One region of the Acidovorax sp. FG27 genome, then DNA from elsewhere that is predicted to be linked to it. Evidence: riboswitches for the same ligand, from Rfam matches in the RefSeq annotation. Region 1 holds a riboswitch; the other holds the start of a gene.

Region 1 (4,184 bases):
TCTTGGCGCTGTGGTCGGGGCAGGCCGGGTAGCCGGGCGCGGGGCGGATGCCGCTGTAGCGCTCGGCGATCATCTCGTCGTTGGTGAGCGCCTCGCCCGCCGCATACCCCCAGAGGTCGGTGCGCACGCGCTGGTGCAGGCATTCGGCGAAGGCTTCGGCCAGGCGGTCGGCCAGGCTCTTGAACAGGATGGCCGAATAGTCGTCCAGCGCGTCGATGAAGGCTTTTTCCTTCTTCTCCACGCCCAGCCCGGCGGTCACGGCGAAGAGGCCCGCGTAGTCGGCGATGCCGCTCTCCCTGGGGGCGACGAAGTCGGCCAGGCACCGGCTCGGGCGCGTCACGCCGTCGATGGTGTGCTTCTCGGCCTGCTGGCGCAGGCCATACCAGGTCATGGCGACTTCGGTGCGCGTCTCGTCGGTGTAGAACTCGATGTCGTCGTCGTTCACGGTGTTGGCGGGCAGCAGCGCCATCACGCCGCTGGCGCTGAGCCAGCGGCCCTCGATGATCTTCTTCAGCATGGCCTGGCCGTCGGCGAACACGCGCATGGCCTCCACGCCCACCACCTCGTCGGTCAGGATGGCGGGGTACGGCCCCGCCAGGTCCCAGGTCTGGAAGAACGGGCCCCAGTCGATGTAGCGGGCCAGTTCGGCCAGGTCGAAATTTTTGAACACGCGGCGGCCCAGCGCACGCGGCACGGTGGGCTTGAACGCCGCCCAGTCGACGGGCGTCTTGTTGGCTCGCACCTTGGCCAGCGGCCAGAGCGGGGTCTGCTTCTTGTTGGCGTGCTGGGTGCGCACCTTGTCGTAGTCGGCGTTCAGCTCCTGCACGTAGCTGTCCACGCCGTCGCCCAGCAGGCTCTGCGCCACGCTCACGCTGCGCGAGGCATCGGGCACGTAGACGACGGGGCCTTCGTAGTGCGGCGCGATCTTGACGGCGGTGTGCACGCGCGAGCAGGTCGCGCCGCCGATCAGGAGCGGAATCTTCTTGATGCGGAAATGGTCGTCCTTCTGCATCTCGCCGGCCACGTACTGCATCTCTTCCAGGCTGGGCGTGATCAGGCCCGACAGGCCCACGATGTCCGCACCCTCGACCTTGGCGCGCGCGAGGATCTCGTGGCAGGGCACCATCACGCCCATGTTCACCACCTCGAAGTTGTTGCACTGCAGGACCACGGTGACGATGTTCTTGCCGATGTCGTGCACGTCGCCCTTCACGGTGGCGATGACGATCTTGCCTTTGCTGCGCACGTCGCGGCCGGCCAGTTCGTCCTGGCGCTTTTCTTCCTCGATGTAGGGGATCAGGTGCGCCACGGCGGACTTCATCACGCGCGCGCTCTTCACCACCTGGGGCAGGAACATCTTGCCCGCGCCGAACAAATCGCCCACCACGTTCATGCCGTCCATCAGCGGGCCTTCGATCACGTGCAGCGGGCGGCCGCCCTTGGCGAGGATCTCCCGATAGGCCTCTTCCGTGTCTTCCACGATGAAGTCGGTGATGCCGTGCACCAGCGCGTGCGACAGGCGCTCGCCCACGGTCTTGGGCTGCTCGGGCATGCCGCGCCATTCGAGCTTCTTGCTCTCGTCCTTGGCGCCGCTCCTGGCCGTCTCGGCGATCTCCACCAGCCGCTCGCCGGCATCGGGGCGGCGGTTCAGCACCACGTCCTCCACGCGCTCGCGCAGGGTGGGCTCCAGGTCGTCGTACACGCCCACCATGCCGGCGTTGACGATGCCCATGTCCATGCCGGCGGCGATGGCGTGGTAGAGGAACACGGTGTGGATGGCTTCCCGCACCGGGTCGTTGCCGCGGAAGCTGAACGATACGTTCGACACGCCGCCCGACACCTTGGCGCCCGGCAGGTTCTGCTTGATCCAGCGCGTGGCCTCGATGAAATCGACGGCGTAGTTGTTGTGCTCCTCAATGCCCGTCGCCACCGCGAAGATGTTGGGGTCGAAGATGATGTCCTCGGGCGGAAAGCCCACTTCATCGACCAGCACGCGGTAGGCGCGCTCGCAGATCTCGATCTTGCGCGCGAAGGTGTCGGCCTGGCCCACCTCGTCGAAGGCCATCACCACGGCAGCGGCGCCGTAGCGCTTCACGAGGCGCGCCTCGTGCTTGAACTTCTCCACGCCCTCCTTCATGGAGATGGAGTTGACGATGCCCTTGCCCTGGATGCAGCGCAGCCCGGCCTCGATCACGTCCCACTTGGAGCTGTCCACCATGATCGGCACGCGGGCGATGTCCGGCTCGGAGGCGATCAGCTGCAGGAAGCGCACCATGGCCGCGCGGCTGTCGAGCATGGCCTCGTCCATGTTGATGTCGATCACCTGGGCGCCGTTCTCCACCTGCTGGCGCGCCACGGCCAGGGCCTCTTCGTACTGGCCGTTGAGGATCATGCGGGCGAAGGCCTTAGAGCCGGTGACGTTGGTGCGCTCGCCGATGTTGACGAACAGCGTGCCTTCGCCGATGGAGACAGGCTCCAGGCCGGACAGCTTCATGGGAGGGACGGAAACAGCGGACATCAGGCTCACCTGTGCAATCGGTTCGGGGGCGGGAACAACAGGTGAGCGTCGTTGCAGGTCGTCGAATTTCCCAAGCCTGACGGTCGGGGGTGGGACCGCTGCAACGCTCCTTGGGAGGAGCGCGGATTCTACCGACTCACCTGCCCGTCAGGCGGTCCAGTGCCTGCCCCGCGCTGGCGATGTCGCAGGCCTGGCACCAGTCGACGAAGAGCATCACGTCCACGTAGCTCTCCCCGCGCTCGACCTTGGAGACGAACGACTGCCCCACCCCGAGCCGCTCGGCTAACTGGACCTGCGAGAGCCCGGCCTGCTTGCGCATCGCGCTCAATCCCGCTCGAAGAGTCTGGTAGCGGGGGTGGTAGATCGTGGTCGGCACGCTGGATGCTTTACGCCGATTGTGGATAGTCCGTTTCCGACTATTTGCGTTACCATGCGCGCGGGATCGACAGGGTGGTCTCCCACCACCCGCACTGACAAACTGAGAGGGTTGATATGCGTCTATGTGCAGGATATGTTCTGGCGGCCGCATCGGTTCTGACTGCTTGCGGCGGCGGCGGCGGTGGTGGTGGTGGCAGCGATGCATCCCCCTCGCCGGCTCCGGTCACGCCGGCCACCAGCGCCGAGGGTTTTTGGAGCGGCAAGTCATCTACCGGCTACGACGTCAGCGTGGCCGTGCTGGAGAACGGGGAAACTTGGGGCGTCTTTGGACAGAACGGCTCGTTGTACGGCGCCCTGCATGGCAGCACCGCTTCTTCGAACGGTGCGCTGACGGGTACGGGTCACGAGTTCAATCTGGTCTCCCGAACGGTGGCGGCGTCCAGCTACACCGGCACCTATGCGGCACGCAGCGCCATCCAGTTCCGGCTGCCTACGGGCGTCAGTGTGCAAGGGGCTTACAGCGCTGCCTACGATCAGCCAGCATCACTGGCCACCCTGGCCGGTACATACACCGGTTCCGGTGTGGCGACCGGCGCGCCGGTACAGGCGCTGTCGGTCACCATTTCCGCCATGGGCGCCGTGTCCTCGCCGCCCTCACTGGGGTGTACGGCAAGCGGCTCCGTGGTGCCACGCGCCAGCGGAAAGAATGTCTTCGACCTGCGGGTCACGTTCTCCGGAGCGTCCTGCGCGCTGGGCGATGGGGCCAGTGTGTCGGGAGTGGCCTATGCAGACAGCGGCAACCTTCTCGCGCTGGGTCTGTTGCCCTCGCAGACCGCGGGCTTCATCTTCACCGGCAAGAAGTAAGGCGCTGCGGGGGGGGCAGCGCCGTCAGCGCACCGGCAGGAACTGCAGGAAGGTGCCGCCCACCAGCCCCTGCACGTAGCTGATGGCCGCGCGGCGCAGCTTCTCGGCCACCACGCCGGCCAGCAGGTCGAGCCGGGCGATGATCTTGCCGAACTCGCGCTCGAAGCTCAGGTTGCGGCCATCGGGGCCGATCTCGTCGGCCAGCAGCAGCGGGCGGCCATCGGCGCCCCGGCGCTGGGCGATGAGCCACACGGCGCTTTCCACGTTGCGCGCGGCGTTGTAGAGGTGCTGCGCGTCCAGGCTGTCGATCAGGAAGAATTCGGTCTTGCCGCCGTGCGCGGTGATGATCATGTCGGCCGTGGCGCAGATGACCGCCGCCACCCGGTCGCCCGTGAATTCGGAGCCGAGCGCCAGCGCCAGGGCG
Region 2 (4,184 bases), on a different contig from region 1:
AGGTCATCGGGCAGCAGGGCATGCCCAGCTCGCGTTCGACCTCGTCCATGATGTCCAGCGGGTCGCGCACCTCGCGGTCCATCTTGTTGACGAAGGTGATGATCGGGGTGTCGCGCTGGCGGCAGACCTCGATGAGCCGGCGCGTCTGCGCTTCCACGCCGTTCGCGGCATCGATCACCATCAGCGCCGAATCCACCGCCGTCAGCACGCGGTAGGTGTCTTCCGAGAAGTCCTTGTGGCCGGGCGTGTCGAGCAGGTTGACCACGTGGTCGCGGTAGGCCATCTGCATCACCGACGACGCCACCGAGATGCCGCGCTGCTTCTCGATTTCCATCCAGTCGCTGGTCGCATGGCGGCTGGCCTTGCGGCCCTTCACGGCGCCCGCGATCTGGATCGCGCCCGAGAACAGCAGCAGCTTTTCCGTCAGCGTGGTCTTGCCCGCGTCAGGGTGGGAAATGATGGCGAACGTGCGGCGGCGCCGGGTTTCTGGGGCGTAGGACAAGGGCGGGCTCGGATGGCAAAAGAGGGGGCGTGCGGCGGCGTGGCCGTCGCGCAAGGGGCCGTGGGCGCAGCGCGCGGTCGCACCGGCACAGGCCCCATGAATCGCAGGGATTCTAGCGGCGCCGCATCGGGCACCTGTGGATTGGACAGCCGCCCCGGTGCCCGCGCAGAATCGCGGCCCACCTCCGCTGTGGCGATGCGCATGACCCTCCAGAACGACACACCCACCCCTTCACCCCCTGCCTCGGGCGCCGCAGCCACCGATTCCGCTGTGCCGTGTGGCGCGGTGGCAGGCAGCCCGGCCTACCGCCGCATCGCCATCGCGCTCTTTTTCGCAGGCTTCGCCACGTTTTCGCTGCTCTACTGCGTGCAGCCGCTGCTGCCGGAATTCGCCCGGCATTTCCAGATCGGCGCGGCGGCCAGTTCGGCGGCGCTGTCGGTCAGCACGGCGGCGCTGGCCGTCTCGATCCTGGTGGCGGGCGCCGTGTCGCAGGCGGTGGGGCGGCGCTGGTTGATGTTCGGCTCGATGGCGCTGGCGGCGCTGTGCAACCTGCTGGCGGCCCTGGCGCCGCACTGGTCGCTGCTGCTGGCCGCCCGCACGCTGGAGGGCGTGCTGTTGGGCGGCGTGCCGGCAGTGGCCATGGCGTATCTGGCCGAAGAGATCGATGCGCGCGGCCTCGGGTATGCAATGGGCCTCTACATCGGCGGCACGGCCTTCGGCGGCATGGCCGGCCGCGTGGGCGTGGGCCTGCTGACCGATGCCTTCGGCTGGCGCCAGGCCATGGTTTTCATCAGCGTGCTGGACCTGCTGGTCGCCATCGGCTTCGTGCTGCTGCTGCCGCCCTCGCGCCGCTTCGTGCGCGCCGCGGGCATGGGGGTGCGCCAGCACGCCGCGATCTGGCGCGATCATCTGCGCAACCCGGTGTTGCCGCTGCTGGTGGCCGTGGGGTGCCTGCTGGTGGGGCCGCTCGTGTCGGTCTTCAATCTGGTGGGTTTCCGGCTGTCGTCCCCCGCATTCGGCCTGGGCCAGGCCGAGATCGGCCTGATCTTCTGCGCGTACTTGCTGGGCATGTGCGCCTCGCCCTGGGCCGGCGCGCTGGCCGACCGGCTGGGGCGCCCGGCGGTGTTGCTGGGCTGCGTGGCGTTGATGGCCGCAGGCGTGCTGCTCACCCTGCCGTCGCACCTGGCCGCGCTGATCGCCGGCATCTGCCTTATCACGCTGGGCTTCTTCGGCGGGCATGCGGTGGTCAGCGGCTGGGTCGGGGCAGCGGCGCTGCACTCCAAGGGCCATGCGTCGTCGATGTATCTGCTGGCCTACTACATGGCTTCCAGCGTGCTGGGCGTGGCGGCGGGCGGCTTCTGGGAGCGGGGGCAGTGGCCGGCCGTCGTGCTGTTCTGCATGCTGCTGCTGGGGCTCGCTCTCTTCTTCGCCCTGCGGCTGAGGGCCGGGGCGACGCACGCCCGTCGCGGGAGTGCGCCGCGCTGACAGGCTGCGGGCCCCGGCCGGCCCGCGCATTTTGTACAATGCACGCCTTTCCGAGGAGCGTTGCAGCGCCCCCAGCACAGCGGGGCGTGAGGCTCGGAAGCCGGTTCCTTCGCAACGACGCTCACCCACGCTGTTTCCGGTGCGGTGAGCGACTGCCTCCCATCTCCCGTCTCCGGACCCGCGTGGTTTTCATCGCCATCCTTGACTGGAGAAAACCATGAGCGCAGTTCTCAAGCCCCAGGCCGATCAGGCCGACCAAGCCATCGCCGACATCTCCCTTGCCGCCTGGGGCCGCAAGGAAATCAAGATCGCCGAAACCGAAATGCCCGGCCTGATGGCCATCCGCGAGGAATTCGCGGCATCGCAGCCCCTGAAGGGCGCGCGCATCACCGGTTCGCTGCACATGACCATCCAGACGGCCGTGCTGATCGAAACCCTCAAGGCCCTGGGCGCCGACGTGCGCTGGGCTTCGTGCAACATCTTCTCCACCCAGGACCACGCCGCCGCGGCCATCGCTGCGGGTGGCACGCCGGTGTTCGCCATCAAGGGCGAATCGCTGGAAGACTACTGGGACTACACCCACCGTATCTTCGACTTCGCGCCCAAGGGCAGCGCCGGCGAAGGCCCGAACATGATCCTCGACGACGGCGGCGACGCCACGCTGCTGATGCACCTGGGCCAGCGCGCCGAGAAGGACGCATCGCTCGTGGCCGGCAACGGCGGCAGCGAGGAAGAGCGCATCCTGTTCGCCGCCATCCGCAAGAAGCTGGCCGAAGACGCCACCTGGTACAGCCGCAAGTCCGCCGAGATCATCGGCGTGACGGAAGAAACCACCACCGGCGTGCACCGCCTGAACGAGATGTCCGCCAAGGGCACGCTGCTGTTCCGCGCCATCAACGTGAACGACTCGGTCACCAAGTCCAAGTTCGACAACCTATACGGCTGCCGTGAATCGCTGGTGGACGGCATCAAGCGCGCCACCGACGTCATGATCGCCGGCAAGGTGGCCGTGGTGGCCGGCTACGGCGACGTGGGCAAGGGCTCGGCCCAGGCGCTGCGCGCGCTGTCGGCCCAGGTGTGGGTCACCGAGATCGACCCCATCAACGCGCTGCAGGCGGCCATGGAAGGCTACCGCGTGGTGACGATGGAATACGCCGCCGACAAGGCCGACATCTTCGTGACCACCACCGGCAACAAGGACATCATCACGCACGACATCATGGCGGCGATGAAGGACCAGGCCATCGTGTGCAACATCGGCCACTTCGACAACGAGATCGACGTCGCGTCGATCGAGAAGTACGAATGGGAAGAGATCAAGCCGCAGGTGGACCACATCACCTTCCCCGACGGCAAGAAGATCATCCTGCTGGCCAAGGGCCGCCTGGTGAACCTGGGCTGCGGCACGGGCCACCCCAGCTTCGTGATGTCGTCCTCGTTCGCCAACCAGACCATCGCGCAGATCGAGCTGTTCACCAAGCCCGACCAGTACGAGGCCGGCAAGGTCTACGTACTGCCCAAGCTGCTGGACGAGAAGGTCGCGCGCCTGCACCTGAAGAAGGTCGGCGCCATGCTGACCGAGCTGACCGACGCCCAGGCCGCCTACATCGGCGTGAGCAAGAGCGGCCCGTTCAAGCCCGACACCTACCGCTACTAAAAGCCCCGCTGCGCCGGCCATGGGGTCGGCGTGCGGTTTGCTATGAAAATAATAGCTGCTGGCGCTTGATGGATCAGCGCCGGCGGCACTTTCGACTCTGAAAAAAGGATGGGCGCATGCGCGCAGACGTCTACCTGGTGGACAAGGGCCACGCCACCACCCGCTCGCAGGCGCAACGCCTGATCGCGGCCGGCGTGCAGTGGCGGCTGGCGGCCAGCCTGCCGTGGAACAAGGTCGCCAAGAACGGCGACGACATTCCGGAAATCGCCGAAGTTCAATTGCTCGACCAAGCCGAGGCGCGGTATCTCTCGCGTGGCGGGCTGAAGCTCGAAGGCGCGCTGCAGGCGACCGGCCTGCGCGTGGCTGGCTGGCGCTGCCTGGACGTGGGCCAGAGCACCGGCGGCTTCACCGACTGCCTGCTGCAGCAGGGCGCCGCGCAGGTGATCGGCGTGGACGTGGGCCACGGCCAGTTGCACGAGCGGCTGCGGCAGGATGGGCGGGTCGTCGCCGTGGAAGGCTTGAACGCCCGCTCGATGACGG

Evidence for each region. A riboswitch is a leader RNA that binds a small molecule or an ion and turns the genes downstream of it on or off. The one in region 1 is predicted to bind S-adenosylhomocysteine.
Region 2: another riboswitch for S-adenosylhomocysteine. It lies ahead of ahcY (adenosylhomocysteinase); the one in region 1 lies ahead of metH (methionine synthase).

Annotation. Positions count from the first base shown of each region.
Region 1 is NZ_BAABVY010000008.1:246,827-251,010, forward strand. Features, by position in the region: gene metH (methionine synthase) at 1-2,518, opposite strand, end outside; S-adenosyl-L-homocysteine riboswitch at 2,555-2,636, opposite strand; gene ABWV53_RS06260 (helix-turn-helix domain-containing protein) at 2,655-2,894, opposite strand; gene ABWV53_RS06265 (hypothetical protein) at 3,011-3,760, shown strand; gene ABWV53_RS06270 (hypothetical protein) at 3,785-4,184, opposite strand, start outside.
Region 2 is NZ_BAABVY010000001.1:6,037-10,220, reverse strand. Features, by position in the region: gene ABWV53_RS00040 (peptide chain release factor 3) at 1-502, opposite strand, end outside; gene ABWV53_RS00035 (MFS transporter) at 704-1,987, shown strand; S-adenosyl-L-homocysteine riboswitch at 2,034-2,117, shown strand; gene ahcY (adenosylhomocysteinase) at 2,205-3,644, shown strand; gene ABWV53_RS00025 (TlyA family RNA methyltransferase) at 3,761-4,184, shown strand, end outside.